2 linked regions of the Pseudobacter ginsenosidimutans genome follow. The main gene of each other region encodes a partner of the protein of the gene in region 2 in a complex. Links are inferred from orthologs where the notes say so. Each region holds a gene or a part of one and is shown on either strand. Other genes may lie near its edges. The genes, in order: mfd and uvrA.

Region 1 (16,555 bases), 640 kb from region 2 along the record:
ATTGTAATCGAGATATACTGGCAGTGTGAGCATTTGCAGGAATGATGAATTAAATATCAACCAATGCGCGTAAAAATAGTTCAAATGCGGGTATTTTTAGGCCCGCAAAAACTTATGTCATGTTGAAAGTAGAACATATCGGAATTGCTGTGAAAAGCCTCACTGATTCGGTGCCCCTGTTTGAAAAACTGCTGAACACGGAATGTTATAAAACGGAAGAAGTAACAGGAGAAAAAGTGAACACTGCATTTTTCAGGCAGGGAGAAACGAAAATTGAATTACTGGAAAGCACAAGTGAAGATGGCGTGATCGCAAAATTTGTGGAGAAGAAAGGTGAAGGTATTCATCATATCGCCTTTGAGGTGGCTGATATCGAGGCGGAAATGAAAAGATTACAGGCCGAAGGATTTGTACTGCTGAATGAACAACCTAAACAAGGCGCTGATAATAAACTGGTTTGCTTCCTTCATCCCAAACATACCAATGGAGTGTTGATAGAATTATGTATGGAAAGATAAAAAACTATTGTACCTTTTACTGTCAATTACCCGTCTGAACAAACTGCCTGCTTATCTCTCAGTTCAAAGTGGATTTGGTCAACATTAAAAACGATTGCCTATGCGACCTCCCAACAGACTGAAAACCTGGATATGGTTAATGCTGGCCTTTGTATTTGTATGCCTGAGAGGCTAGTGAAAGAAGTTTTATTGATTGATCACTCTTCGATCTCTGTTTTATTCAATCCCAGTTTGTCGATAGCTATAGCTGCTGCGATCTGACTGGCATCTTTCTTATTGTAAGCCTTGCCTTCGGCAAGCAGTTCTCCATCTACCACTGCACCGATGGTGAAAAGTCTTCGGCCGCCTTCGATCCTTTCATCGAGTGTTTCGAATTCAAGGTTCTTCCCATTCTTATTGGCCCAGCCGTACAATTTATTCTTGTGATTGATCTCGAGATTTTCGAGGTCCTCCATGTAGAGGTGAGGGATGATGATGCATTCGAGTACCCACTTCTTTGTTTTTACAAATCCTTTATCGAGGTAAATAGCTCCCACAACCGCTTCCAGCGTATTGCCAAAGATCTGGCTCATCTTGAGTGAATTGTCGAACTTATTGTAGAAGGTGATCTTCTTGAGTCCCATTTTGATGGCGATCTCATTCAGCTTGTTCCTGTTCACCATTTTGCTGCGCATCTCGGTGAGGAACCCTTCTTCGCGATAGGGATATTTTTTAAAAAGATAGTCGGCTACGATGCCGGAGAGAATGGCATCACCAAGGTATTCGAGTCGTTCGTTGTTCTCATCGGCACTATCCCTTACAGATCTGTGTGTAAGGGCTGCCTGATACAAAGGAAGCTTCCCCGGGACGAATCCCAGTACATTACGAAGGTTCTTTTTGAAAGAAAGATCGTTCCCTTTGCCAAAAAATCGGTCCAGGAGTCCCACAATTGTTAAGCTACAAATTTTTCATTAAGCCAAAAAATCATTAATGGGTACGGGTACATGATTTCATTGGAACAGCAAGCAGCAAACGAATACGTGCAAACTAATTATGCCGGGTATTTCTTCACAATCACACAGGCATTGTGCCCGCCAAACCCGAAGGTATTGGAGAGGGCTGCCCTTACTTCACGCTGCTGGGATTTTCCAAAGGTGAAATTGAGACGTGGATCCAGTTCGGGATCATCAGTAAAGTGGTTGATGGTTGGTGGCACCATATCATTCACCACGCTCATGATGCATGCGATCGCTTCCACAACGCCTGCGGCGCCGAGGCAGTGACCTGTCATGGACTTGGTAGAGCTGATATTGAGATTGTAGGCGTGTTCACCGAATACATCCACAATAGCTTTTACTTCGGCTATATCTCCCAGTGGTGTGGAGGTCCCATGGGTATTGATATAATCGATGTCGGTGGCCTTCATACCTGCATCATCCAGCGCGGAAAGCATCACATTCTTTGCTCCCAGCCCTTCCGGGTGTGGAGCAGTGATATGGTGTGCATCGGCAGTGGCGCCACATCCTGCGATCTCGCAGTAGATCTTGGCTCCACGGGCCAGCGCATGGTCCAGATCTTCCAGTACCAGTACTCCCGCGCCTTCGCCCATTACAAAACCATCACGGTCTTTGTCGTATGGACGGCTGGCGGTCTTGGGATCATCATTGCGTTCACTGAGCGCTTTCATTGCATTGAACCCGCCCACACCAGCTTCGCGGATCACACTTTCAGAACCACCGGCAAGAATCACATCAGCCTTTCCGAGCCTGATCAGGTTAAAGGCTTCCATGATTGCATTGGTGGAAGAAGCGCAAGCACTTACAACCGCGAAGTTGGGGCCACGGAATCCGTGACGCATGGAAATATGTCCTGCAGCAATATCAAGAATCATCTTCGGAATGAAGAACGGATTGAAGCGTGGAGTGCCATCGCCTTGTGCAAAGGCAGTGACTTCCTCCTGGAAGGTGATCAAGCCACCAATACCACTGGCAAATACAACACCAACGCGATCTGCATTGATGCCTTCTGCCTTGAGGCCCGCATCATTTACTGCCTGGTCACTTACAACCAATGCAGTTTGTGTGAAGCGGTCCAGTTTTCTTGCTTCTTTTTTATCCAGAAATTCTAACGGATCAAAATTCTTGAGTTCACAAGCGAAACGGGTCTTGAACTTGGACGCATCAAATAACGTAATGGCATCAGCGCCGGAAACTCCGTTGATGAGACCATTCCAGTATTCTTCCAAATTATTACCGATTGGCGTCAACGCACCAATACCCGTTACAACAACTCGTTTTAATTGCATAGGACTATTTCCCGGGGGAGTTAAATTAAGTAACAAATCCGCCCCTGCGGCTACTGCCAGCTATTGAAGAGCGGATTTAATTTATTGCACCTGAAACAAGTTTCAGTTTACTTAGCATGTTCTTCTAAGTAAGCAATAGCCTGACCAACTGTTGTAATGGTTTCAGCTTGCTCATCAGGAATGGAAATGTTGAATTCTTTTTCAAATTCCATAATCAGTTCCACGGTGTCCAGAGAGTCGGCACCCAAATCATTGGTGAAAGAAGCCTCATTGGTAACTTCTGCTTCTTCTACACCTAACTTATCAACAATAATCTTTTTTACTCTTGTTGCAATGTCTGACATTTTTGTAAAGTTTAGTTACGGCTGCAAAAATATAGATTTTGGGATTATAACAACAATTGGCTGGTTTTTAATTAATGCTGTGAATATTTTGTTCTTTCGCCGTTTTGTAGTACTATCCGCCATCCCGCTTCCAGCCTTTGCTGAAAGCCGGGCGCCGAAGATAATCCACCGGGATGAAACCTGCTTATATTGAATAATTTTATATACTTGAAATCCTCCCGGTAATGTGGTAAATCGTTAAATTGCAGACACCTGTATCATCACCCAAATCCCAGGTATGGCCCTCAAAATTATAGATCACGGCTCTTTTGAATACCAGCAGATGGTTAACCTGCGCCTTGAAATCCTGCGCAAGCCACTCGGCCTGTCCTTCACTCCCGAAGAACTGGAGTCTGAAAAAGAAGAAATACTGATAGGTGCTTTTGAAGATGAAAAGATGCTCGGATGCTGTATGCTTATCCGCGCAGACGCCCAAACGGTGCGACTTCGCCAGATGGCGGTACTCAATAACCTCCAGGGAAAAGGCATCGGGCGAGCCCTGATGCAGTTTGCCGAAAACCTGGCCCGCGACCGCGGTTACAGCAGAATGACCATGCATGCCCGCGCCTCAGCCACAGGCTTTTACGAGAAACTGGGATATGAAGTAAGGGGAGATCAGTTCGATGAAGTGACCATCCCCCATTATATTATGGAGAAAGTACTTTATTAGATCTTACACCAGCCTTATACAGAAAGGATATCGATAATACCTCCCTTCCGAAGCCCGGATGGTGGCAACAATCACCAGAACAATATTAACAACGGGCAACACCCATAAGAAGAGTAATCCTACCAGCACAATGATCAGGATGGCCGAAATAATATAAGCCAGCAGGATCGTGATCTGGAAATTCAGGGATTCACGGGCATGAAATTCCACAAAACTGCCTTCATTTCTTTTTACAAGATAGATCACCAGCGGGGCCAGGATTCCAATCCCCGGAACAATTGCGAGAATATGCGATAATATCGCCATCGTTTTCTCTTCACTGGCGGGAGGAACGGGAGGCATATCGGCAGTTCCGAAAATAGAGTTCGTATCTTGCGCGTTCATGACTGTTTGTTTATTTTATCAGTCGTATAAACAGTCTAATAATTACAGAATATGTTCAAACCCCTTCGATTTCTTCTTGTTGCGGCAATGTTGTTCAGCCTTTCCGCATCCGCCTGTCTGAATGAATATCAACGTAAAGAGATGCCGCTGGATAAAAACAAACTGCATCTTCACTTGCTGCTTCATTCGAAAGAAGATGAAATGCCTTACTGGTGGCATGGATTTGACGGAGAATCTCTCCACAGCCTGGAGGACATGGCTGGAAAAAATATCGCAGAGCTGAACTACAAACAACGTTCCGACTATGCAGTTGCCCAACTCAAGGTAGGCGACAAAGCCAAAGGCCTGCAGATATTACAGGATCTCTACCGGTCATACCCAAACGAATATAATATTGTTGCCAATCTCGGCACCGCATATGAACTAAACGGCGATAAAACCAAAGCACTTGAGTGCCTTAAAAAAGCTGTCGCCATCAACCCGCTCTCGCACTTTGGTTCCGAATGGATCCATGTTCGTATCCTGGAAGAACAACTGGCGGCAACACCCGATTACAAAAAGATCATCAACCTCAACACCGGTAATTTCCAGGACTGGCTGACTGATAAAACTTATCGTTTTCCCCGCCCGGCCGATTCATTGAAATTACAGATCGCTTACCAGTTGCATGAGCGGATCGCTTTCATTGCACCGCCCAATGCCGTGATCGGACAACTGGTCACAGATTTCGGAGACATCGTTGCCAAAACAGATTCGCTTGGCGCAGCATTTGAATTCTATCAGTTTGCACTGAAGTATGATTCTACATTGAAAGACAGTATTGATGTACGCATCAATGGCGTGAAGGCTTCGCAGAAAGAAGTGAAGGATACTTTCAGATGGGCAACTATCGTATGGGCTATCCCGTTACTGGCGCTGGTAATGATCTTCCTCGCCTGGCTGAGAAGTCTCAGGAATAACAAGAAAGCAGATTCATAAAAAGTAAAACCGGCCTGAGCGCCGGTTTTACTTTTTATGAATCTGTTGGAAATTATTTAGATGCTGCTGTTTCTGCACTCACAAACTCCTGCATCCTTTTCAGGAATGCCACCAGCTTGTTCATGCTCTTTATATCGGTAACGATCAGCAGGAAAGACCTGTCTGTTTGTTTCAGTCTTGCATTGTTCACCTGCGTTTGCACAAAGTTGAGGATCTGTTGGAATACAGGTGATTCAAAATAAGGCGAATCAGGTTTGTTCACGAAATAACAACGCAGTGTTTCATCTTTCAATGTCATCTTTTCAAAACCCAGTTCCACACCCGATCTTCGGGCGCGTACAGTTTCAAAGAGATCATCCACCTGGGGCGGAACAGGTCCGAAACGATCACCCAGTTCCTGGTGAAATTCCTGCAGGGCGGGCTCATCTTCACAGTTATCAAGCCTGGTGTACAGCGTCAATCTTTCGGTGATGCTTTCCACATAACTATCGGGGATCAGGATTTCGAGATCGGTATCGATGGTGCAATCCTGCACATAATCTTCCTGCCTGGCAATCTCTTCTTTGAAGAGGTTACGGAATTCGGTTCGCTTCAGTTCTTTGATGGCTTCGTCCAGGATCTTCTGGTACATCTCGAATCCTATCTCGGCCATGAAGCCGCTCTGCTCACCACCCAGCATATTACCGGCGCCCCGAATGTCAAGGTCGCGCATGGCGATCTGGAAGCCGCTACCTAGCTCGCTGTGCTGTTCCAGTGTTTGCAGGCGTTTGCGGGAATCGGGCGGCAATGTGCTCATTGGCGGCGCCAGCAGGTAACAGAAGGCTTTCCGATTGCTTCTTCCTACCCGGCCACGCAACTGGTGCAGATCGCTCAGTCCGAAATGATGCGCATTGTTCACGATAATGGTATTCACATTCGGAATATCCACGCCACTCTCCACGATATTGGTACAGATGAGTACATCGTATTTCTTGTTGATGAAGTCCAGGATCTTTTCCTCCAACTCATGCCCCTCAAGCTGGCCATGCGCGAAACCGATACTGAGATCAGGACAAAGGCCCTGCAGTTTCACTTTCATTTCCGCCAGCCCCTGGATCCGGTTATGGATGAAGAAGACCTGTCCGCCACGTTCAGTCTCGAAATAAATGGCGTCCCGGAGCAGATCATCGTTCATCACAGCCACTTCTGTCTGGATTGGCTGCCTGTTCGGCGGCGGCGTGTTGATGATACTGAGATCGCGAGCGCCCATCAGGCTGAACTGCAATGTTCTTGGGATAGGGGTTGCCGTTAGGGTAAGACAATCCACATTGGTGCGGAGTGTTTTGATCTTCTCTTTATGCGCCACGCCGAATTTCTGTTCTTCATCGATCACGAGCAGGCCAAGGTCTTTGAACTTCACTTCTTTGCCCAGTATGGCATGCGTACCGATGATGATATCGATCTTTCCTTCTTCCAGTCTTTTTAAAGTCTCTTTCTTTTCTTTTGAAGATTTGAAACGGTTCACATAATCCACTGTTACAGGAAAATCTTTCAGACGTTCACTGAAAGATTTGTAATGCTGGTAAGCGAGGATAGTGGTAGGCACCAGCACAGCAGCTTGCTTTCCGTCCACGCATGTTTTGAAGGCGGCGCGCATCGCGATCTCGGTTTTGCCGAAACCCACATCGCCGCAAACAAGACGGTCCATCGGAGATGGTTGTTCCATATCACGCTTCACATCGGCAGTAGCCTTGCTCTGGTCTGGTGTGTCTTCGTAAATGAAGCTGGCCTCCAGCTCAGTTTGCATGTAATTGTCGGGAGTATGCTGAAACCCTTGCTGGGCTTTTCTTTGCGCGTATAACTTAATAAGATCGAAGGCAATCTCTTTGACCTTCGTTTTCGTTTTTTCCTTCAGCCGGTTCCAGGCATCGCTACCCAGCTTGTTCACTTTCGGCACGGAACCTTCCTTGCCGGTGTATTTGGAGATCTTGTGCAGTGAGTTGATATTCACATACAGGATATCACTGTCCTTATAAATGATCCGTACAGCCTCCTGCAGTTTTCCATTGGTCTCGATCTTCTGTAAACCGCTGTATACGCCCACACCGTGATCGATATGCGTAACATAGTCGCCGGGCTGTAACTCGCGCAGGGTGCGGAGTGTAAGGGCTTTGTTCTTATTGTAAGCCTGTTTGACCTTGTACTTATGATAGCGCTGGAAGATCTGGTGGTCAGTATAGCAAACCAGTTTCAGGTCTTCATCGATGAAGCCTTCATGGATGGATGTAGGTATGGGTGTGAAGGGGATCTCCGCCTTCAGATCTTCGAAGATGCTGTTGAGGCGTTCCAGCTGGCGCGGATTCTCTGCAAAAAGATAGAGCCCGAAGTTCTTTGCTGACCAGCTTTTGAGATCCCGGATCAGCAGGTCGAACTGCCTGTTGAATGCAGGCTGCGCCTTTGTATTGAAATGTATGTCAACCGGGATATCGTGGGCCGCAGGATCTCCTTCAGGGAAATCCTTGCCATGGCCGAAAGCCACGATATGCCTTGATTGTAATTGTTGTTCTATCCGGAGTGCAGGTACAAAATCTTCTGGTTTTGTATCCGTTTTCTCCATGCGGGTGTCTTCATCACCGGCAGCATCACGCGCTTTTTGCGTGGGCGTAACGGTGGTAAGAAAAAGCTCCAGGTCTTCCTCCTGAATGATCAGTCTCTCTTTGGTAAAGGACCAGTCCTGCATCCACACAACGGTATTCTCCGGCAGGAAATCGAAGAGAGAGATCTTGTCGGCAGTATCGAACTGTGTGTCTACATTTGGAATGATGGTCACCTGCAGCAGCTTCCGTTCACTGAGCTGGGTTTCCGGATCGAAGATGCGGATACTGTCAACATCATTTCCGAAAAGCTCCACCCGGTAAGGTTTTTCATTTCCGAAAGAATAGATATCGAGAATACCGCCGCGCAGCGCGAACTGGCCTGGCTCGTACACGAAATCCGTTCTATCGAAACCATAACCAACCAGTTTATCCATGAGCCCCACGAGGTCCAGTGTATCACCGGATTTGATGTAGATGATATTCCCGCTGAGTGTATTGGGCAGTACTACTTTCTCGAAGAGCGCTTCAGGATAGGTGATGAGCATCCCGGCCCTGCCTTGAGATTGAGCAGCGAAACGTGTAAGCGCTTCCGTGCGCAACATCACATGCGAGGGATTCAGCAACCGGAAATTCTTCCTGTTCTTGAAAGAAGAAGGGAAGAAATAAAGATTGAGTGCATTGGTCAGGTTCTCCAGTGAATTATGGAGGTAAGCCGCTTTTTCGGCATCTTCACAAACCACAAGGTGGTTCAACTGGCTGGATGCGGGATTTTGAAAGATGGTGCTGATCACAAAACTGGCAGCACTGCCGCGAAGATTCTCACAATGGATGCGTTGGGGCCGGGCAAAAGAGAGCTTGTCCGCCAATTGAAAAAGGCGGGGGTCTTTTTTAAACGCATCGAGCAACGACTGCAAATTCATAACTGCGGATGCAAAGGTACGAAAAAGGTATGGACTATCACAGTGTGTTGCAGGAGTCGGGTAGCTGGGGAACACACTGAAATTTTGTATATTTAGAAAAACACGATTGCATGGTACAGCCCTGGCGAACCGGTAAGGTCATCCGCATAGTGAATGAAACCAACAGTACGCGTCGTTTCTGGATCCAGGTCCCTGAGTTGGAGTCATTCGATTTTGAGCCCGGACAGTTTGTTACACTGGATCTTCCCATACATGAGAAGCCCAATAAACGCTGGCGTTCTTATTCCATCGCCTCCTGGCCGGATGGCAGCAATATTTTTGAATTACTGATCGTATTACTGGAAGGCGGAGCTGGCACCACCTGGCTGTTCAATGAAGTTCGGGAAGGCCATGAACTTACTTTCCGGGGTCCGCAAGGCGTATTCACGTTGCCGGATGTGATTGACCGGGATCTCTTCTTCATCTGCACCGGCACGGGCATTGCTCCTTTCAGAAGCATGTGCCATCATCTCAAAAGACACAAGATCCCGCACCAGCGGCTATACCTGTTGTTCGGATGCCGGAAATTCGGGGATACCCTCTACGAGCAGGAAATGAGGGAACTGGAAAAAGAGCTTCCTGCTTTCCAATACCTGCCTACCTATTCCCGGGAAGAGCCAGGGAACAGCCATTGCACCGGTTATGTGCATACGATCTATGAAGAGATCTGTAACAATAACAGAACTCCTTCCATTGAAAACGTGGGTGATCTTGCAGTGAAACCCGCCTGGTTCTACTTGTGTGGATGGAAAAATATGATCGATGAGGCCAAACAAAGAATCCAGTCTCTGGGATACGACCGGAAATCAATTCATCAGGAATTATACGGCTAATCGGCAACAAATGCATGTTGCTGTTATGGATATTTCTTGTAAAGGTTGGTCCGCTTTCAATCACAGCTCCAGGGCTTGGGGAGGTTCAAATAAGGATCAGGAATGCTTCTGAGCTGTAGGGGATTGGGAAGCTACTCTCTTCGCTTCTTTATCCTCTTTCGTCATTGGTATTACCGGAATAGACAATGATTTCAACTTCTTTTCCAGTTCTACATTTTCTTTTTGCAGGTTCAGAATTTCCGCGTGATTTGATACCATTTCAGTTTCGAGGGAGGTAACTTTCTTATTTGATTTAGCCAGATCCTTTGAGCGGATCATGTAGCCAATCAGAAAAGCTACAAACAGCGCACCACCTAACAAAAATACATTCACAGGGATAGTAATAAACATTATCATATGATAAGCTATTTAGCGTGTAAGAACAATAGTTCAAACCACTAATCAATTAATAAACGACCTTAACCGGGAAATATTGGTTCCCATAGGATCAATTATCAGGGTTTCTGTGTCGGTTGGGCGGAGAAGGACTGTCAGGTGTGGTGTTATTCTTTACGATAGGCGACTCAAATGTAGCTATAAAATTTGTTTTTCAATCAATTCTTTGATTTTATTTATAGGGATCCGCTCCTGTTGCATAGTGTCCCGGTAACGTATTGTAACCGTCTGATCCTCTTTCGTTTGATGGTCTACGGTTACACAAAACGGCGTGCCAATTGCATCCTGCCGGCGATAACGTCTACCAATAGCGTCTTTTTCCTCGTAGAAGCAACGGAAAGAGGTTTTGCATTCGTCCATTATTTCCCTTGCAATTTCCGGAAGGCCATCTTTTTTTGTCAATGGCAACACCGCCAATTTGATGGGCGCCAGCTTGGGGGCAAATCGTAAAACTACGCGGCTGTCCTGTTTTTCGGCAGTGCTCAGGTCCTCTTCCGCATAAGCATTGCTGATCACCATCAGGAAACAACGGTCCAGACCAATACTGGTCTCGATCACATACGGAATATAATTCTGATTGATCTCGGGATCGAAGTACTGCATTTTCTTTTTGCTGAACTCCTGGTGACGGCTCAGATCATAATCTGTTCTGGAGTGAATACCTTCCACTTCCTTGAAACCGATGGGGAATTCAAATTCGATATCGCAGGCTGCATCTGCGTAGAATGCAAGTTTCACGTGATCATGGAAGCGGTATTTATCGGCGGGTATACCAAGACTTTTATGCCACTCCATGCGTGTTGCTTTCCATTTTTCGTACCATTCTTTTTGAGTTCCGGGGCGAACGAAGAACTGCATTTCCATCTGCTCAAATTCACGCATACGGAAAATGAACTGACGGGCCACGATCTCATTACGGAAGGCCTTTCCGATCTGGGCAATACCGAATGGGATCTTCATCCTTCCTGTTTTCTGTACGTTCAGGAAATTCACGAAAATGCCCTGGGCAGTTTCAGGACGGAGATAAATCTCGCTCGCTTCTTCGGTTACACTACCCAGTTGGGTAGAGAACATGAGATTGAACTGACGAACGTCTGTCCAGTTGGAAGTACCGCTCACGGTGCATTTGATCTTCTTGTCTTCGATAAGCTTTTTCAATCCGTCGAAGTCATCCGCAGCAAGTAATTGATCCATGGTAGCCAGGATGGCATCGCCCTCTTCTTTCTTACCTGCTTTTTCCAGTTCATCGGCAAAAGCTTCCAGCAAATGATCAACCCTGTACCTTTTTTTACTGTCTTTATTATCGATCATCGGGTCACTGAAATTATCCACGTGACCAGAGGCTTTCCAGGTTGTAGGATGCATGAAAATGGCAGCATCGATACCAACAATGTTCTCATGCAACTGGGTCATGCTCTTCCACCAGTAATCCTTGATATTTTTCTTCAGTTCACTACCCCACTGGCCGTAATCATATACAGCGCTGAGCCCGTCATAGATCTCACTAGACTGGAAAACAAATCCATACTCCTTACAATGTGAAATGATTGCCTGAAAACGATTATTGTCTGTTGCCATAGCCGGCAAAGATAATGGGTTTCCGCTTTACAGCACTTGCATTTTCCATCTTCCGGAGCTAAATTTGATTCAAATCCCGAACCTATGAATAAGCCAACCACCATGGCATTTCTCACCATCCTGGTTTCCCTTTATTTTATTATCAGTGGGTTGCTCAAAATGAGCAAACATGCAAGCGGTTCCTTCCTGCATAGCTGGGGTATTCTTCTATTACTGGCAGGGGTAGCCGGAACTATTTGGAAACTGGCCGAAATCACAAAAAAATAAAATATGAATTCGGAAGAGCTTAGAAAATATATCCGGAAAAAGCTGCGGGCTGGTTATCCGGCAGGTGAACTGGAAAACGAACTACTGTCGAAGGGATTTGAGAAAGAAACCATTCGTGATGCCATGAACAATCCCAAACACCAATGGGACGTTTCATCTACCAGAAAGAATATGCTCGCCATTAATGGAGCATGTCTTCTTTTTGTGACACTTTCAGTAGCTATTTCCGGATTGGATCCGGTCATCTCCGGAATAGCAGGATTGATTGCAGTTGCTGTTATGCTGATTGCATTGTCCAATCAAAAGACCAGTCATAAAGCCTGATCATTTCAGCTTTTCATTGTTCTTATGCCTGTCTGCATCACGGATATTCTTTTTCTCGAAATTCTTTGTAAGCGCTTCGGTTAAGTTTACACCCGTTTGATTGGCCAGGCATATCAGCACCCAGAGCACATCGGCCATTTCATCGGCCAGGTCTTTTTGTTTATCGGATTCTTTGAAACTCTGGTCGCCATATTTGCGGGCCATGATGCGAGCCAGTTCTCCCACTTCTTCGGTGAGTATGGCCATATTGGTGAGCTCGCTGAAATAACGGACGCCCACGGTTTTGATCCAATGGTCTACCTGGTCTTGTGCCTGTTGAATTGTGATCTCCATAAATATTGATTATTCTTTGTTCTTTGAATCGATGATAATAGTTACGGGCCCGTCGTTGAGGAGGGCCACTTTCATGTCGGCACCGAATTCGCCGGTACCGATCGGTTTGCCCAATTCCATTTCCAGGCGGGCAATCAGTTTTTCGTACAGGGGGATGGCCACAGGAGGCTTGCTGGCTTTGATATAGGAAGGCCGGTTCCCTTTTTTGGTGCTGGCATGCAAAGTGAACTGGCTTACCAGCAGCAGCTCACCATCAATGTCTTTCAGACTGAGGTTCATTACTCCGTCTGCATCATTGAAAATGCGCAACTGAACGATCTTGGCCGAAAGCCAGTCGATATCTTCCTGCGTATCGGCATCTTCAATTCCTGCCAGTACCAGCAAACCCTTCCCGATGGAGGAACGTATACTATTATCGATGGTAACAGATGCTTCTGTTACCCTTTGGATCACTACCCGCATAGCCGTTTTTTATGATTAACTTTATGGAATGAAGATAGAGGTTTCAAAAGAAATGCAATTCAAAACCGCCCGCAGCGGAGGCAAAGGCGGTCAGAATGTGAACAAGGTGGAAACCATGGTGGAGGGATATTTCCATATCGGCAATTCAATGATCCTGAGTGAAACGCAGAAAGAGACATTGATCAAAAAACTGGGATCAAAACTAAATTCGGAAGGGTTTTTGCAGGTCAGGAGCCAGGTCCACAGGTCGCAGCTCGATAATAAACAGGAAGTGATCAAAAAAACCAATGCTCTGCTGGAGCAGGCATTGAAGAAAGAAAAGAAGAGAATTGCCACCAAACCTTCTGCTCAGTCGAAAGCCAAAAGGCTTGACACGAAAAAGAAATCATCACAGCAGAAGTCGGACAGACGAAAGATCCGTCAGCAAGATCTTTAACCCAAACCACCAAATCTATGAACCAGAAACCAAACAGACTGCCTTACTTCTTCATGATACCTGTGCTGGTATCCATCATGGCGTCCACCAGCAGTTGCCAGAAAGATGTGAAGAATGAATTCACCGGGCAGGAAACCAATCTCACCATCAAATTCACGCCGGTTGTCAGATACGATACGGCAAGAATGTATTTCGATACCACTACTTATACCAATGTGTGGAACGAAAGTTTCGTGGTCACCAGTTTCAAATTCTATATCCGCGCCATCCGTTTATCCAACAGCAATACCGGAAAGGCTTTCGAAATTGCGGCAGATAAATATTTCCTGGTGGATTTCAAAGACTCTCTCTCCACCCTTGTAAAAGTTGGGGTACTACCGTCTAACTATAACCGTCTTTCTTTCATCCTGGGAGTAGACAGCACCCATAATGTAAGCGGCGCTCAGACCGATGCGCTGGACCCCGCCAAAGGCATGTTCTGGGCCTGGAACACGGGCTATATCTTCGCCAAATTCGAAGGCACTTCGCCCTCATCAACCGCTCCGGGTAAACGATTCACATACCATATCGGGGGATTCAAGACCGGTGAAGACGTGAACAAGGAAATACAGTTACTCTTCCCCTTCGGTACCGGCGTGAACATGGAAGGAGGAAAAACTGCCGAGATCAACGTTACGGCAGATGTGTACGACTGGTTCAGCACGCCTCATGATATCAAGATCTCAAAACTCAACAGCATCATGACTGCCGGTACAGAAGCCAAACAGGTAGCAGACAATTACTCCAAAATGTTCACCGTAATGACGGCTAAAACGGAATAGGCATGACTGTTAGATGGACCATATTGATTTCCTTATTCATCACACTGGGAGCAATACTGGTTCAGGCATGCAAGAAATCGGGCAATGATAAGGGCGCCGATCCCACTCCAATCAGTTTCAATATTCCGCAGGGATGGCCTTCGCCCCATTATGATTTTTCCGGCAACCCGCTCACGCAGGAAGGATTTGAGCTGGGGAGGAAATTATTCTATGATGGCCGTTTGTCTAAAGACGGCAACTTTCCATGCGCCAGTTGTCATCAGCAATTTGCCGCTTTCTCAACTTTCGATCACCCCTTAAGCCATGGGTTCGATAACCAGTTCACCCTGCGCAATGCGCCGGGATTGTACAATATCGCCTGGCAACCGGCAACACACTGGGATGGCGGCATTACTAACCTGGAAGTGCAGCCGCTGGCGCCCATCACAGCCCCCAATGAAATGGCGGAAGACATCAATAATGTGCTGGAAAAGCTGAAACAGGATAGTCAATATCCAGCTTTGTTCAGAGCGGCGTTCGGAGATGCCGCCATCAACAGCCAGCGCATGCTGAGGGCGCTTACGCAATTTGTGGGCAGCATGATCTCTGCCAATTCAAAATACGACAGGATGAAAAAGGGAACAGCTCAGTTCAATTCGGATGAGCAAACAGGTTATGCTATCTTTCAAAGCAAATGTACGGGTTGTCATACAGAACCATTGTTCACAGACAATAGTTTCCGGAATACCGGCATAACCGTGGACCCTACCAACAAGGATTATGGACGAATGAACATCACCAGGAAACCGGAAGATTCGCTGAAATTCAAAGTGCCTTCCCTTCGCAATGTAGCGCTCACAGCGCCTTATGGGCATGACGGACGCTTCCTCAGCATCAGCCAGATCCTGGAACATTACAACAGTGGCGTTCAGAATGGGCCTACTACCGATCCGCTGGTGAAAAACAAGATCCCGCTTTCGATAAACGATAAATTTTACCTGCTGCTTTTCCTTCGTACTCTAACAGATTCCAGCTTCATTACTGACAAAAGATTCGGACCGCCGGAGTAAACTCAATACTGCAGCACGTCTTTCAGCAAACCATTGGAGTTGTAAGAGTATTCAAATTTTTCCGTGCCTTCCTGCGGTTCAACAAAGATGATGATCCGAACCGGATCGCCATCCGGATCATACGAAGGCGCATTCACCAGGATCTCTTTAACGTGCAGATCTGACTTCTTCAGCTCCGTATTCATTTTAGCGATGCTGGACCTGATCAGTTCAGGGATCTTCTTAAAGGAAGCAACAGAATCAAGGGAGAAAAAGATGGGGGCTTCAATCATTGAGCCCAGGTTAGTGGAACTGATCTGCTTCCATTTACCGCCGCGTAGCTGGCGAACCTCCAGACTGTCTTTATTACGTTCGGCTACCCCGGTAATTGTCAGCACCAGCGCAGTTGAGTCTTCATAACGCATATGTATACTGGCATATCGGCCACCCAGCCCGAACTGGGCCTGCAACTGGTAGATAATAGCGTTTATCCCATTTTCGGACTCATAGGGGTAAGCCTGGCCGGAACGGCAACCCGTAAGCAGTATCATTGGGATCAGGAGTGTACAAAACCCTCTTGCGAACAATTCTCTCATCCTTTCGTTTAAGATTTACGAATGTTTTTTAGTTACCGCCTTAACAATTTGGATTCCTATAGGATGAAGTAATAAATAAGAAGAAAACTTTCGAAAGAAAGGAAAATATTATGCCAAAATAGGAGGAAATCATTTTCGCGAAAAGGAATATTCTGTAAGTATTGACCGCGATCAAGCTAATGATAGGTAGCTGATGATTTTTTAAAAGTAATTTTGCTTCTTTACAACTACACAAGATCGATATATAATGAAAATAGGAATACTGGGAGCCGGCAGTGTTGGTAAAGCACTGGCCAAAGGATGGCTGGATGCCGGCCATTCCGTGAAGATCAGCAGCAGGGACCCGATGAGCGAAAGCCTTTTCACCTGGAAAGAGCAGATGGGGCCTGATTGCCAGATCGCAACATTTGAAGAATCAGCCGCATTCGGAGAGGTGATTGTACTGGCCATCAACTGGAGTGGCGTGGAAAGCGTATTGAAACAAACCGGGCAACAAGCCCTTCAGCATAAAGTGATCATCGATCTCTCCAATGCTGTTGAATTCAGCGAAACACCACAACTCGCACTTAAAAATATTTCCGCGGGAGAAATGATCCAGCAATGGTTACCCGAAAGCCGGGTAGTGAAAACCCTCAATATGGTGGGGTCGGCTACCATGGTGAATCCCAGCTTCAGTCAGGGTACACCGGT
Region 2 (15,993 bases):
TACCCGTGAGTTAAAAATATCTGCGGCGATTATCGAAAAAGCAAAACAAGACCCGGCAACTGAAATAGCTGATCTCACTTTTCAACTGCCATTGAGCAATTCAAAGCTCGATGAAATTCAGGTGATCGCTTATGGAACTACCACGGTAAGAATGAATACTGGTACTGTTGCCAAAATGAAAGGGGAAGATATCCGCAAACAGCCTGTAGACAATCCATTGCTGGCCCTGGGTGGCAGATTGCCCGGGGTGCAGATTGCACAGACAGGCGGGTTGGCAGGGGCTCCCGTTAGTGTGGTGATCCGTGGTAAGAATTCATTGGGAGCGTCTTCCGATCCATTGTATGTGATAGATGGAGTTCCCTTTGCCCACTCGCTTTCCAGTGTAACATTCGCCAGTGGCATTACTGCACAATCTCTCGGAGGTTTGATCAATGCCAATGTTCGTACCAATCCTTTCGTTGCTATCAATCCCGCAGATATTGAAAGTATTGAAGTATTGAAAGATGCCGATGCTACGGCCATCTACGGCTCAAGAGGCGCCAACGGTGTGGTATTGATCACAACCAGAAAAGCGAAATCCGGGAAGGCTTCAGTAGATGCCAGTTTCTATACGGGGTGGGGAAGGCCCACCAGGCTGCCGGAGTTCATGAACACAAAAGAATATGTGGCCATGAGGCTGGAAGCTTTGAAGAATGATAATCTCACACCCAATGAAACCAATGCACCGGATCTCACGCTCTGGGATACTACACGCTATACAGATTGGAGCAAAACATTGCTGGGCAATAAAGCAAGAAGCACAGATGCTCAGGTGAGATTATCAGGCGGCAGCCAGCAAACGCAATTCTCCATAGCGGCAGGCTATCATCGTGAATCTCCCGTTTTTACCGGCAATATGCACGACGACAGGGTTAGCTTCCGTTCAAATTTCCAGCATCGTTCACAGGATAATAAGTTCCAGGTTGCTTTCAATGTTGGTTACAGTTCAGACAAGAATAATATCATCACAACTGATCTCACGCAGTTACTCAATACCCTGCCCAATTCCCCTCAACCATATGATGAGCAGGGCAATCTGGTTTGGAGAGATAAAGGGATCAATTTCCTCAATCCGATGGCCAATCTCTATAAGACCTATGTTGGAAAAACGGACAACCTGATCGGTAACCTGAACCTGAAGTACAATGTGATGGAAGGTCTGCAGTTGAGGCTGGATGCGGGTTACACAGCAATGACCCTGGATCAGCGTACGGCCAATCCGTTGAAAGCACAAAGTCCTTATGGCGTTAACCCTACCAGCTCTGCTGATTTTTATGATCAGATCCACAAGAACTGGATCATCGAGCCACAGGCAGAATACACTAAGAAACTGGGATTGGGAAAACTGCAGGTAATGGTAGGTGCGAGTTTCCAGGAACAATTGAATGAAGGTACTTCCATTACCGCCACAGGCTTTTCCAATGATGACCTGATGGAATTCCCCGGACTCGCTTCTTCCAAAGCAGTTTCCAATTCTTTCAGCAAATACCATTATGCAGCATTGTTCGGACGTATCAACTACAACTGGGATAGTAAATACCTGCTCAATTTCTCAGCCCGCCGCGACGGTTCCAGCAGGTTCGGTCCGGGCAAGCAGTTCGGTAATTTTGGCGCTGTTGGCGCAGCCTGGGTTTTCACAGAAGAGGGCTTCATGAAAGATATCCATTTCCTGCATTTCGGTAAGTTAAGAGCAAGTATGGGTGTTACCGGCAACGACCGTATCGGAGATTATCAGTATCTGCCTTTATGGAGCGCTACTACTGCAGCTATTCCTTATCAAAATCTGAATGGATTGCTCCCTTCAAAATTATACAATCCTGATTTTGCCTGGGAACGGAACAGGAAATGGGAAGCAGCCATCGAGTTATCATTTTTGCAGGACAGGATCTTCTTCAGTGCCGACTACTACCTCAACAGAACGGATAATCAGTTGACAGGTCTTGTGCTGCCTGCACAGGTTGGCTTTCTGAACATCACTGCCAACAGGGACGCCATCATCCAGAACAATGGCTGGGAGCTGATGTTGAACACTACCAATATCCGGCAAAAAGATTTCAGCTGGAAAACATCTTTCAATATCTCCTTACCAAAGAATAAATTGATCGCTTATCCGGGACTTGAGAATACTTCCTATGCAAATTCACTGGTAATTGGTTTGCCCATCACTATCAACAAATCGATCCCAATGTATGGTGTTGATCCGGAAACAGGCATTTATAAATTAGCAGGTATGTCAACCCCCAGGGACCAGACGGCCATCAACAATATGGCGCCGAAATTCTACGGAGGATTGCAGAACACCATCGAGTACAAAGGTTTCTCACTCGACTTCTTTTTCCATTTCAACAAACAGAAAGGAAGAAGCAGTCTGCTGTTCCAGGCTCCGGGCGGCCGCACCAACCAGCCGGTTGAAATGCTGGCCCGCTGGCAAAAGCCCGGCGACAATACTGATGTTCAGAAATACTCTACAACCGGCACTGCTGTAACAACCTACAGCTATTATGCTAACTATTCCGAAGCGCGTATCGTTGATGCTTCCTATATCAGACTGAGGAATCTCTCGCTTTCCTATCGCTTCAATAAATCCATTGTGCAGCAAATGAAAGCGCAGGATCTGAGAGTGTATGTTCAGGGGCAGAACCTGCTCACTTTCACATCATACAAGATCAGTGATCCTGAAACGATGAACCTTTCCAGTATGCCTCCCATCAGACTGATCACTGTTGGCGTACAGGTTGTTTTTTAATCAGACCCATTCAAGTTGCAATTATGAAAAGAATAGCATCAAACATCAATAATATTTTTTCCGGAGCCGGCAACAGGCTGCTTGCTGCCTGCCTGGCTGCCGGAATGCTGCTCAGTTCCTGTGAGAAGTTCGTAGCAGTGGAAGACCCTCCGCATCAGCTTACAAAAGAGAAGGTATTCACCAACGATAATTCCGCTACCTCCGCCATGTTATCGGTTTATATCGATATCATGAACGATCAATATGGTAATGCAGGCTCTTTCGTTTGCTTCTCCATGAGCTCACTCGCCGGCATGTCGGCCAATGAAATGATCTGGACACAAAGCAATACCACGGCTCCCATTTTCCAGGAATACACAGATCATGAACTGACACCGGAGAATATCTATGTACATACCATCTGGAAAGATGGCTACAGGTATATTTATCGTATCAATGAAGTGTTGCAGGGATTGACTAATGCAACAGGTATGACCGATGCTGTGAAAACCCAGTTGGAAGGAGAAGCGAAATTCATGCGCGCTTTCTGTTATTTCTATTTCGTGAACCTCTTTGGAGATGTGCCACTGGTACTGCAGACTAATTACCAGGAAAACATGTTGCTGCCAAGAACACCCGCTGCAAGAGTGTGGGAACAGATCATCACAGATCTGAAAGATGCGAAAGCTTTGCTGAAAGAAACTTATCCAACTGCGGAGCGGCTGCGTCCCAATCTTTATACAGCCACTGCACTGTTGTCGCGCGCTTATCTCTATCTCGGTAAATGGGAAGATGCAGAGATGGAAGCAAATGCGATCATTGAGTCAGGTAAATACGGAACAGGATTGCCTGCCTTGAATGAAGTATTCAAAAAAGCCAGTCCTGAAGCCATCTGGCAGTTGCAACCGGTACGCGCCAATTTCAATACTGCCGAGGGCTCGCAATTCCTGGTAGTGGGTGCAACCCGTCCCAATTACGAGCTCACCCAGGCAATGCTCGATGCTTTTGAAACGGATGATGATCGCAAACAGGAATGGGTGGGCTTCAGTGATCCCGTGAATAATCCCAAATGGGCCTTCCCGGCAAAGTATAAGGCTGCTACCGGAGCAGTAACTGAATATTATGTAATGTTCAGACTGGCCGAGCAGTACCTGATCCGCAGTGAGGCGAGGGCAAGGCAGGGTGCAGGGAAATTACTGACGGCAAAGCAGGATCTCGATGTGGTGCGTACACGTGCAGGTCTGCTTCCTGCTATCGCTGCTGATCAGGCTGCAGTGCTGAATGCTATCGAACAGGAACGCCGTGTTGAATTCTTTGCAGAATTCGGTCATCGCTGGTTCGATCTGAAAAGAACGGATAAAGCAGAAGCTGTACTGAAACCTGTGTCGCCGCCAAACACCTGGAAGGCCGGTGATGTATGGTTCCCCATACCAGGCCTCGAGATCATGGCAAACCCTAAACTGGAACAGAACGAAGCATACAAGTAAAAAGAGAATTAGATGAATCTTACTTTCAACTTCATAAAATGCAGGCTGGCTTTTTTAGCAAGCTTGCTTTTCATTTCCTCAGCATCAAATGCGCAGGGGATTGAATTCATGCATAACCTCGATTCCGCACTGGCGAAAGCAAAGTCTGAAAAGAAGATGGTATTTGTGGATTTTTATACTTCCTGGTGTGCTCCCTGCAAAATACTATCAACTACCGTATTTCCTTTGCCTGAAGTGGGAACGTACTATAATTCCAATTTCATCAACTGCAAAGTGCAGTGTGATGATAAAGGCGCAGGAGAATTGGTTGGGAAAAAATATAAGATCAACGCATATCCTACTTTGATGTTCATGGATGCGGAAGGCAACAATATCCATTCCATGGCTGGTGCGCCGGATAGCAAAGGGTTGATCGAATTGGGCAAAACAGCGCTGGACCCCAACAACAATCAGCTTTCCCTGGTACATGAATGGGAGAACGGCAATAGGGAGCATGCATTCCTGGTGAACTACTTCAATACAATGAAGAAGGCTTACCGGAACGAAAAAGCTACTGCTGATTTTGAAACCTGGTTCAAAACGCTGGCTAAAAAGGAGAAGGCTGCAAAAAATACTTTTGATTTGCTTGCATTGGTGAAGAGTGCGCCTTTCTCTGTTCCTTTCGAGTATATGGAAAACAATAAGAAAGATTTTTACAAGTCCGTTGGTCAGGTAACAATCGACAGCTTTCTGGCTTCCACTTATCTCTGGTATTTCAAAGGAATTCAGTATACAGGGCTTATCAATAAGGATCTTACAAAGTTCAATGCTGAAATGAAGAAATTCAAAGCAAAGAATTATCCTTACTATGATGAGTATGCGGAATTCTATAATGTATTCGATGCAAAGGACAATAATGGAAAAGATGACATCAATGAATACATGAAAAGGGGATCGGCATTCCTTGCCAAATATGGAAAGAAAAATGATAGCTACACCGTTTCGCTTTCAAGTATGCTCGGCAATTACACCGGAGGAAAGGACCAGGGGCTGGCAGGCATTCAATGGATGGAAGAGTTGCTGAGCAGGAACCGGAATCCACAATACTTCAGCACATACATCTATATCCTGTGGAGGAATCATCATTGGGAAAAGGCCCTTGCTGTCTGCCATGAGTGGAAAGATTATATGGCACGCGAAGGAAAACCAACTGCCAATATTGAAAGACAGATCGAACAGATCAAAGGCTACAAAAAAAAGTACGGTGATTAATTGAGAAGAGCATAAAAGCCGGCAAAACTTGCCGGCTTTTATTATTCAATCATTCGATCACATCACTATACGATCCCTGCCAGTTCCAGGCTTTTCTTTTTCAGTTTCCTGATCTCCACATCTTCGATGATGGCATCCGGCGAAAGGATCAATGAAGTATTGTTTTCTCTCCACCAGCTATTGCTGCGCAGCTCATCGAAGCTCAGCACGCCAACCAGGTATTTTCGATCGGTTTCTGCATGCCATTCTTCGATCCACTCGAACTTGTCTTTGGGGATGTATTTCCAGTCGTCGAAGCTAACGTATACGCGCACGTAGAAATCGTTGGTGAGTTCCTGCGGAGTATGGTGGTAGAGTTTTTTGTATTCGTATTTGTACTGGTAGCGGAGTGCGGAGAGGTCGCTCAGTACAGCGGATGCTGTAGGGAAGCTGCCTGCGCCTTTGCCGTAGAAGAATTGTTTGTCGGCAAATCCGCTCTCGATCACCACACCATTGTATTCGTTCTTAACGAAAGCGAGGTGGTCGTCATGTTTGATGAATTGTGGCAGTACAAAGGCCGCCACTTTTCCATTCTGTAATTTTTTTGCCTGGGCTACCAGTTTGATATCGTAATGTTTTTCGCGGGCAACATTGGCGTCTCCTGCCTGTACGTTCTGGATACCATTGAACACGATATTGTCGGGATGTTCGATGATGCCATAAGCGTGCGTGAGAAGGAAGGCCCATTTGTTCACGGCGTCATATCCTTCCACATCCAGTGTGGGATCGGATTCAGCAAAGCCGAGCTGTTGCGCCAGGATGAGAGCATCGCGGAAGCTCAGGTTTTCTTCGAACATCTTGGTGAGGATGAAGTTGGTTGAGCCATTCACGATAGCCTTGATAGAATGGAGGAGATCGTTATCGTAATACTCTTCCAGGTTGCGGATCACGGGAATAGACGCACAGGCGGCGGCTTCGCAGAGGAAGGAGCGGTCTGTTTGTTTTTGCAGTTCCAGCAATTCAGGCAGGTGTTCTGCAATCATTTTCTTGCTGGCGCTTACAACATCTTTTCCATTCTTCAGAGCAGTGGAAACGATATGGAAAGCATTCTCGGATTCATTGATCACTTCCACGATCACATTGATCTCGGGATCATTGAGCAGAACGTCTTTATCTGTTGTGAAGAGAGAATCGGGTGCGTTGCGTTTCTTTTCCGGGTTCTTGATACATACCTTCTTTATGCTGGCTTTCAGTGAAGGCGTTTGCTGCAGCACTTTGTAAAGTCCTTCGCCCACTACGCCAAAACCGAATAAGCCGATCGTCAATTGTTTGTGTGCGTCCATCGTTGATGATTATATATTGAGTGTTTTATTAGATACAGATTACATGGTTACTTCCCATTCGTCTTCAATGAGTTTCCAGTCATTGAAGGCTTCTTTTCCGCCGCGGATCTTCCAGTCTGAGTCGATAGTCAGCTTGGAGCTGATGCCGCCTCTGGGATTGCAGATCATTACGAGCCGCATTCGCGCTGGTTCGTAAGCTGCCTGGAGATCATCATAAATGATATTGATCAGTCGCTCGTAGGAGGCAACGATGTTTCGCAGCTGGAAGATGTATTGTTTGAGTGATTTCAGTTCTATCACTTTTTTTCCGGGATAGAAGGTGAGGTAGATCACTGCAAAGTCCGGTTGCTCTTTTACACCGAGGAAGGTGAATTCGGGGATTTTGATCTTGATCTCGTACGCCTGGTCTGTAGGGTTCGGGATGCCTTTCAAAATGGTCCGGTCGATGTCTTTGTACGTTTTGATTATTTCCTGGCTCATAATATTTGAAACTTAACAGGCTGCTACTTGATGAGTATTTGATTTTTCGAGTTTGGCAGCGCTGGTATTGAATGCTTGATCGAGATCGCTGATCAGGTCCTGAACATCTTCGAGTCCGAGACTGAGTCTGATGAGGCTGTCTGAAACACCCGCCGCCTGGCGCTTTTCAGCGGGGATGGATTTATGCGTCATGCTGGCCGGATGGCTCACAAGGCTCTTGATGCCGCCGAGGCTTTCGGCCAGCTTGAATAATTTAGTGGATGTAACCAGTGCAGTGGCTGCATCGAGATGGTCCTGCTTCAGTGAGAAGCTTACGATACCGCCAAAACCTTTAGATTGCTTTTTAGCTGTTGCGTGATTGGGATGTGATGCGAGGCCGGGATAATACACTTTGTCAACTGCAGGATGCTGCTCCAGGTATTTTGCAATTGCGAGTGCGCTTTCACTGTGCTGGCGGATGCGGAGGTGTAATGTTTCGATGCCGCGGATCACCAGCCAGCTGTCGAATGGCCCGAGGATATTACCGGTTGCATTCTGATAGAATTTGATGCGTGCGCCGAGCTCGGGATCCTTGGTTACTACCAGTCCGGCGATCAGATCGCTATGGCCTCCGAGATATTTTGTGGCAGAGTGTACAACAATATCGGCTCCGAGCAACAGCGGTTGTTGCAGGGCGGGAGTAGCGAAAGTATTGTCAACACAAAGCCAGGCATTGCTTGCTTTGGCGATCTTCGCAATGGCTTCGATGTCTGAGATCTTCAAAGTGGGATTGGTAGGTGTTTCCAGCCAGATCAGTTTTGTTTTTGGTGTGATGGCATCCAGTACTTTGGCGGGATCGGATGTGTCAACAAAATTGATCTTGATACCGAATTGTTCATACACCTGTGTGAAGAGGCGGTAGGCGCCGCCATAGATATCATCTACAGCAACGATCTCGTCTCCTGTTTTGAGAAGTTTGGCAACGGCGTCGATGGCTGCGAGACCTGATGCGAATGCGAGGCCGGTTGCGCCGCCTTCGAGCTGCGCGATCAGTGATTCCAGTGTGGCGCGTGTGGGATTACCGCTGCGCGCATAGTCGTACCCTTTATTCACACCCGGTGCATCCTGCACGAAGGTGGAAGTCTGATAGATGGGCACGGATACAGCTCCGGTCAATGGATCAACGGGGATGCTGTGAATGAGTTGTGTTGTCGCTTGCATGATAAACAGTTTTTGTGATGAGTGCTTTTGTTGTTGTGTTTTTTCAGTCAGCACCATCGTTGATGATTGTTGAATAAACAGTGTTCTGCGACAGCCATTATCAAGAGTGGAGAACGATCGGAGAGCGTTGATTTGCGGAGATACCGGAGCTGGCAAGCGTGCCGGTAGGGGCAAAAAAAAACTCTTCCGATAGTCAGGAAGAGCTTTTCAATATGTTTTGAGGTCGTATTGTTTGAAGCTATTATCTGACTTATCAGTCCGTTGTTAAACGGTGGTATTGGCACCTTTTTCTTTCCGGCATTGCTGTCGTAAAGAATAGGTTGTCAAGGCTTCATCGGGCCATTTCCCTCTGCCTTTCTTGATAAGAGATGTAAAAAGAACTGGTGCAAAGATAATGAGCAAATCGAAATAAACAAAAAAACCTGGAGACCGAAGTCTCCAGGTTGTTATTACGGCGGAATGAGACCGATTAGAATCTGTAGCCTACAGATACACCAAATGAAGTATTTTTCATTTTGGTGTCATCCAGCTTTTCGCCCTGGAATTTTGGGGACAGGTTTGCCATACCCAACTGAGCGTTCAACTGAACTGAGAATTTGTTGGTAAATTCATAACCAAACAAAAGGTTTCCACCGAAGTCGAGACGTTTCATTGAATACAAATATTCATTCTCATTCTCAACATCATTGGTGAATTCAATATCCATGTCATCTCCATCTCCTTTGAATTTACCGCCTACAGCGATTCCAAGATAGGGGCCTACACCAAGGAGAAGCCTGCCTGTTCCAACTTCTGGTTTATACAGGAAGTTCACAGGAACTTCAGCATAGGAGATGTTGATTTTTCCATCGCCTTCGTCTGCTTTCGCTCCTTTTGTGCTGAACAGAACACCTGGCTGAATGAAGAATTCATCTGCAAGAGGAATTTCAGCGTTCACACCTACGTGGAAACCAGCTTTCATTTTGAGATCTAGATCATTTCCTCCAATCTCGCCATTCAAGTTAGTGAAGTTCACACCTGCACGAACACCGAAAGTGGTTTTGTTCTGTGCGGTTGCTGCACCTGCCATCAGAGCTAAAACTGCGCTAAGAGCCAAAAATTTCCTTTTCATTTTTTGGTTTTTTTATTTAAGAATTGAAATTAGGGCTGGATTATAAATAAGTAATTGATCTCGGATGCCCTGTTTAATTTCAATTTTCCCATGTTAATAAGCACAATATGCAAAAACGTATAATATGCTAATTAATTGTTCGATTCTTTCTTGGCATCAGATTTCATTTTCTCGTTGGCTGTGATCAGGAAGTTCACGCGACGGTTTTGTGCGCGGCCTTCGTCTGTGTCATTGGTAGCCACGGGAGCTGATTCACCATAACCTTTGGTAGTTACACGGCCTGAAGCAACACCATTCCTGGTGAGGTAACCGGCCACTGAAGTTGCCCTTCTCTGGGAAAGCTGCATGTTGTACTCATCGGTACCTCTTGAATCAGTATGCCCCTGAACCTCGATATTGGTATCAGGATACTCTTTCAGGATCTGAACCAGTTTGTTCAGGCTGTTCTCTGTTGCAGGAGTGAGGTCTGCCTTGTCGAAACCGAACAATACGGCATTCTTGTCTGCAAACTCAACAACGATACCTTCGCCAACACGCTCAACGGTAGCACCTGGTACTTCGTTCTTGATCTCAGCAGCCTGTTTGTCCATTTTCTTACCGATCACAGTACCGGTTACACCACCTACTGCAGCACCAATGATAGCGCCCAGTGCCGCATTACCTGCCACTTTACCGATGATGGCACCTGCCGCGGCGCCACCTGCCGTTCCGATCACTGCTCCTTTTTGAGTTTTGTTCATGCTGCTGCAGCCAGCTAATAAAACTGATGCTGCCATAAGTCCTGTCAGGGTGTTTTTAAGTAATTTCATAGTCTTTTTTTTTAATGTAATCAAGGTAACTTTCTAATGAACTGAGTGTTCGCTAATTATCAGAGCGGGCTTTATGATGCTGCAAAACTCATCAAAATTAGTTACAATCCGAAAATCAGAATATCCACCTGATCTTGAAAACTCATCCTTGCGCTTTCAATTTTTGTACCACATTCCCATTTTGTCACCTATCTCATTGAACCTGAATGCTAAAAAGTAGTAAGACTTCTACAACTTTTCCGCCCGCCTTTTGTTCTTATCTTTGATGTTTTCCCGGTTGGGACTGCAATTTGTGTATATATCTCACTAAAACCTCATCCCGGAAAAAATTTAAATACAGCCTCTGCAATTATGGCAAATGTGAAAGTAAACAAGGCAGTGTCAGGTGAAAACGGACAAAATAACGGAACCACACAGCAGGAAATGATCGATGTCTTTGGAGCCCGGGTACACAATCTCAAGAATATCGACATCAGTATTCCAAAAAATAAATTAGTGGTGATCACAGGTATCTCCGGCAGCGGAAAATCATCCCTCGCCTTCGATACCATTTATGCCGAAGGGCAACGCCGCTACATGGAAAGTTTCGGCGCTTATGCCAGACAGTTCATCGGCGATATGGAAAGACCGGATGTAGATAAGATCACCGGGCTTTCCCCCGTTATCTCCATCGAACAGAAAACCACCAATAAAAACCCGCGCTCAACCGTAGGCACTATCACCGAGGTATACGATTTCATGCGTCTCCTGTACGCACGTATCGGCGAAGCTTACAGTTACAATACCGGGAAAAAAATGGTGAAGTTCTCCGAAGAGGAGATCGTGAGCAACGTGTTCCAGCGTTTCACCGGAAAAAAGATCACCCTCCTGGCTCCACTTGTGCGTGGCCGTAAGGGACACTACCGCGAGCTGTTTGAAGATATCCGTAAGAAAGGGTACCTCAAGGTGAGGGTAGACGGTGAAGTGAAAGACCTGGTGCCGAAGATGCAGGTTGACCGTTACAAGATCCATGATATCGAAGTAGTGGTAGACAGACTCCCTGTTACACCTGATATGAAACTCCGCCTCAGCCAGAGTGTTCAGAAAACCTTGCAGACCGGCAAAGACCTGATGTTCCTCCTGGTGAACGACAGCGATAAAGTGATCCAGTACTCCAAACAACTGATGTGCGAAGACACAGGCATCAGTTACGAAGAACCTTCTCCCAACTCATTTTCGTTCAACAGTCCTTACGGAGCATGCCCCACCTGCAAAGGACTTGGGGTAGTCTACCAGGTAAGCATGGACGCGATCATACCGGATCCTGAACGCAGTATTAATGAAGGCGGTATCGCACCATTGGGCGAAGAAAGGGAGAACACCATCTTTAAACAGGTACAGCAACTGGCGAAGAAACATAAATTCAAAATGGATGTGCCGGTAAAGGACCTTCCCGCCAAAGCCATGAATATTTTGTTGTACGGCAACGAAACCGGCCCGGAAGAAGATGAGCACCTCGATTTTGATACGGTGGATACTGAGGCTAACTTATACATGACGGAGTTCGAAGGTATCGTGCCCCAGCTCAAACGCTGGTTCGCGGCCAGTTCCAGCGATGCCATCCGCCAATGGGTAGAGCAGTTCATGGAATTGAAAGCATGTCCCACCTGCGATGGGGCCAGGCTGAAAAAAGAAAGTCTCTGGTTCAAAGTGGACGGAAAGAATATTTCCGAACTCAGCGAATTCAATCTCGATAAACTCATGGTCTGGTTCAATAATATTGAAGACAGACTGAGCGATAAACAAAATGTGATTGCGAAAGATATCCTCAAAGAGATCCGTGAAAGAGTACAGTTCCTGCTTGACGTGGGCCTGACCTATCTCACGCTGAACCGCGCCAGCCGCACCCTGAGCGGAGGAGAGAGCCAGCGTATCAGGCTGGCCACGCAGATCGGATCACAATTGCAGGGTATCACCTATATTCTGGACGAGCCCAGTATCGGACTGCATCAACGCGATAACCAGCGCCTCATCACTGCTTTGCAGAACCTCCGGGATATCGGCAACAGTGTGCTGGTTGTGGAGCACGATAAAGATATTATGATGGCTGCGGACCACCTGGTAGACATTGGCCCCAAAGCCGGTTATCACGGCGGAAGAGTAGTGGCGCAGGGCAATCCGCAGAGCCTGCTGAAACTGGATACCCTTACATCTTCTTACCTCAATGGACATCGCGGCATTGCAGTGCCCAAAGAAAGAAGGAAAGGAAACGGAAAATTCCTGGAGATCAAAGGAGCCAAAGGCAATAACCTGAAAGATGTGAGTGTGAAATTCCCGCTGGGGAAATTCATTGTGGTGACCGGTGTGAGCGGTAGTGGCAAGAGCACGCTCATCAATGAAACATTATATCCCATCCTCAGCAAACATGCGTACAACAGCCGCATGACGCCAATGCCTTATAAGTCCGTAAAAGGACTGGAGCATATCGATAAGGTGATCGAGATCGATCAGTCGCCCATCGGACGTACACCCAGAAGCAATCCCGCCACTTACTGTGGTTTCTTTACAGATATCAGAACTTTATTTGCAGCTGTGCCAGAAGCAAAGATCCGCGGATACAACGCAGGTCGTTTCTCTTTCAATGTAAAAGGAGGAAGATGTGATGTTTGTGAAGGCGGCGGTATGCGTGTGATTGAAATGAATTTCCTGCCGGATGTGTATGTGCCCTGCGAAAAATGTCAGGGTAAACGTTACAACCGGGAAACCCTCGAGATCCGTTACAAAGGCAAATCCATCAGCGATGTGCTGGACATGACGGTGGAAGATGCCGTGGTATTCTTCGAGAATGTACCTTACATCTATCGCAAGATCAAAGTGCTGGAAGAAGTAGGACTGGGTTATATCACACTTGGACAATCGGCTGTAACCCTTAGTGGTGGCGAAGCACAGCGTGTGAAGCTGGCCACGGAGCTCGGCAAGCGTGATACTGGTAAAACCTTCTATATTCTTGACGAGCCCACTACAGGGCTTCACTTTGAAGATATCCAGCACCTGCTGGACGTGCTCAACAAACTGGTAGAGCGTGGTAATACAGTGCTGGTGATAGAGCACAATATGGACGTGATCAAAGTAGCTGACCACCTGATCGACCTTGGCCCGGAAGGCGGTGATGGCGGCGGCCGTATTCTATATGAAGGAGTTCCTGAAGGCCTGGTGACTGTAAAAGAAAGTTTCACCGGCAAATTCCTGAAAGACGAACTATAAATTCAGACGAACGATAATTATGAAAAGAGTTTTGGTTGACATGGATGAGGTGATTGCAGATCCGATGACTGCAATGATCAACTGGTACAGGAAAGAATATGGTCTCGATGTGGATTACACGAAAATGAAAGGCTCCTGGGCAAACGGATTCCCGGAACAGCACCAGCACCTGATCCGTGCAAGATTGAATGAACCCGGTTTCTTCCGCCATTTGCCGGTGATGAAAAACAGCCAGCGCGTACTGGCTGAGATCAATAAAAAGTATGAACTCTTCATCGTATCAGCTGCTACGGAATTTCCCAATTCACTGAAAGATAAGATCGACTGGCTGGGAGATCATTTCTCCTTCATCAGTTGGAAACAGGTTGTGCTTTGTGGCGACAAGCGTCTTTGTGTGGGAGATTATCTCATTGATGATCATACGAAGAACCTGGTGCATTTTGCCGGCAAACCTTATCTTTTCGATGCTGCGCATAACAAAGATGTGAAGGAATATGAAAGGCTGCATAACTGGGAAGAAGTGGCCAATGCCCTCCTGTGAAAAATACCCGCTTAATAAAAAAACAAATGGCCGGCAATTACTCATCGCCGGCCACTGAGGATACTGGAAGAACCAGAAGAACTTTATTTGCTTTTCCCAATAAGCAAGAGCAGGGAGTGATCAATAAAATCTTTTTTGATTTGGGTACTGAAAATATAGGGAACGGATCAGGTTTGACTCAACCGGATTATTGGATTTTACTAATTTCCCTGCTGCTTACTGGTTATTAGTTATGGAAAAGCAAAGAACTATCTTATAGTACGATCACCTGCCCGTTTTCGATCCGCTCATCATCACTGAACACTTCAAACAGGTAATTACCTTTTTCTAAGTTGCGCACAATAGTGGTCTGATTGTTTTTGATATTCGCCTGCTTAACGAGTTTTCCTTCCACGTTGAACAGGTAGAACTGGTATACTCTGCCTTCCACGCCTTCAGCATTGAAGAACAAGGCTTCGTGCTTTGCGTTTGGAAAGAGTTTTACCTTATGTTTTTTACTGGTCACTTTCTTCTGAACAACAATGGAGTCGCGCGTGGCAGCCTGCGGTGAAGCTGGTTGTGCTGCGGCAGAGGAGGATGTTGTTGCCAGCGTTATCGAAAGCGCCAGGGCTGATACAATATGAAACGATCGATGTTTTCTGTAGGGTACAAATAATTGCATAGGCATATCATTAATTGAACAGCGCAATTATTAAAGGGTACGGATCAACTAAAAATTTATTTCGGATTAGAACCTGATCGGACAACGGGTTGAGTTGTTATAACTTTCACCACTGCCTAACCTGATGCCCAGCTTGATACCGAATGTATAATAGGCATCGTTGTTGGATTCGGTTCCTCTTTTTCTTCCTGGAGCATGGTTTACCGGATCAAGGGCCTTGTTGGCCATTCTTGCTGCCAGTTGTGCTTTTGCTACCGGGAAATATTTATAGAACAATGCAGGATCGATATAAGTTGTGCTCACGCCATCGATCTGGTCTGTATTGGTTTTCCTGTGGATCACTTCTGCACTGAGGCTCACTTTTTCATTCAGGAAAAACTTCACACCAACTCCCATTGGGATATTCATCTGCGTTAGCTTGGCTACTTTACGGTCGGGATACTCTGCAAATCCCTGTCCTTCCAGGCTCAGCGGGTTGAGGTCAACCCATCTGCCGGTCAGCGGATCCTGACCCTGGGGATTGAACTTGAACATACCCACGCCAATCAGGCCATAGGGGCGGATCTTATGCCATGTGTCTGACTGATCATATTCAAAGAATACGGTCGGATACACTTCCGCAAGCAATAAGCCTTCAGTGAATTTTGATTTGAAATTCTGATTCCGGTTCTTACGGGCTTCTTCATATCCGCCCTTGCCCTTGATGATGGCGTCATCACCTTCAAGCTTTCCGAAATTCCCTGCCAGCCTGAATCCGAGCCATTCGGTGGGTTGATAGGTTACATAAAGACCAAAGGTGAGGTTGGTCATCGGGAAGTTATTATCCTTGAGGAAGGTGGTTCCCTTTCCTGCGTTACCACCAAGGTCACCCAAAAAGTTGGAAGGGCCGATGGTTGCTCCGATTTCCCAGGAAGAAGACTTCTCTCCATACTGGCTGAATGCGGGCAGGCTACCACAGAGAACCGCAAGCGATAATACCCAGCGCTTCCCTACAGAAAAGCGTAGATGCTGTTTCATGAGATATTAGATTTTTAGTTTTCAGACGGTCAATGGATCATGTGTTATATCATCAATAACACCGCTATGCGAAGTATAAACGCAGAATTGTTCATTTTTGTGTGTGA

What was found.
Region 1: the proteins of uvrA (region 2) and mfd are in contact, whole or in part, in a crystal structure (PDB 4DFC), measured with the Escherichia coli proteins. The link is inferred for Pseudobacter ginsenosidimutans from one-to-one orthologs.

Annotation. Positions count from the first base shown.
Region 1 is NZ_CP042431.1:997,982-1,014,536, forward strand. The notes cover bases 5,070-9,034. They hold mfd (transcription-repair coupling factor), read right to left. Parts: upstream 8,714-9,034; coding sequence 5,270-8,713; downstream 5,070-5,269. Other genes in these bases: FSB84_RS03920 (tetratricopeptide repeat protein), read left to right, coding at 5,070-5,217; FSB84_RS03930 (ferredoxin--NADP reductase), read left to right, coding at 8,824-9,034. In the rest of the region: FSB84_RS03885 (cysteine desulfurase family protein), read right to left, coding at 1-33; mce (methylmalonyl-CoA epimerase), read left to right, coding at 120-518; FSB84_RS03895 (ribonuclease III family protein), read right to left, coding at 716-1,444; fabF (beta-ketoacyl-ACP synthase II), read right to left, coding at 1,549-2,802; FSB84_RS03905 (acyl carrier protein), read right to left, coding at 2,910-3,146; FSB84_RS03910 (GNAT family N-acetyltransferase), read left to right, coding at 3,424-3,855; FSB84_RS03915 (DUF4870 domain-containing protein), read right to left, coding at 3,859-4,239; more of FSB84_RS03920, read left to right, coding at 4,291-5,069; more of FSB84_RS03930, read left to right, coding at 9,035-9,585; FSB84_RS03935 (hypothetical protein), read right to left, coding at 9,682-9,975; FSB84_RS03940 (glycine--tRNA ligase), read right to left, coding at 10,159-11,598; FSB84_RS03945 (hypothetical protein), read left to right, coding at 11,683-11,865; FSB84_RS03950 (hypothetical protein), read left to right, coding at 11,869-12,189; FSB84_RS03955 (nucleotide pyrophosphohydrolase), read right to left, coding at 12,190-12,522; dtd (D-aminoacyl-tRNA deacylase), read right to left, coding at 12,532-12,984; alternative ribosome rescue aminoacyl-tRNA hydrolase ArfB, read left to right, coding at 13,013-13,420; and 4 more genes. UniProt on the Escherichia coli protein: Couples transcription and DNA repair by recognizing RNA polymerase (RNAP) stalled at DNA lesions. Mediates ATP-dependent release of RNAP and its truncated transcript from the DNA, and recruitment of nucleotide excision repair machinery to the damaged site.
Region 2 is NZ_CP042431.1:364,471-380,463, reverse strand. What follows is about bases 10,465-13,867. They hold uvrA (excinuclease ABC subunit UvrA), read left to right. Parts: upstream 10,465-10,775; coding sequence 10,776-13,667; downstream 13,668-13,867. Other genes in these bases: FSB84_RS01450 (5' nucleotidase, NT5C type), read left to right, coding at 13,687-13,867. In the rest of the region: FSB84_RS01495 (SusC/RagA family TonB-linked outer membrane protein), read left to right, coding at 1-2,785; FSB84_RS01490 (RagB/SusD family nutrient uptake outer membrane protein), read left to right, coding at 2,809-4,251; FSB84_RS01485 (thioredoxin family protein), read left to right, coding at 4,264-5,502; FSB84_RS01480 (homoserine dehydrogenase), read right to left, coding at 5,568-6,824; queF (preQ(1) synthase), read right to left, coding at 6,864-7,304; FSB84_RS01470 (trans-sulfuration enzyme family protein), read right to left, coding at 7,317-8,504; FSB84_RS01465 (porin family protein), read right to left, coding at 8,974-9,615; FSB84_RS01460 (OmpA family protein), read right to left, coding at 9,747-10,424; more of FSB84_RS01450, read left to right, coding at 13,868-14,208; FSB84_RS30600 (hypothetical protein), read left to right, coding at 14,205-14,438; FSB84_RS01445 (T9SS type A sorting domain-containing protein), read right to left, coding at 14,462-14,869; FSB84_RS01440 (DUF6089 family protein), read right to left, coding at 14,936-15,886. UniProt on the Escherichia coli protein: The UvrABC repair system catalyzes the recognition and processing of DNA lesions. UvrA is an ATPase and a DNA-binding protein. A damage recognition complex composed of 2 UvrA and 2 UvrB subunits scans DNA for abnormalities.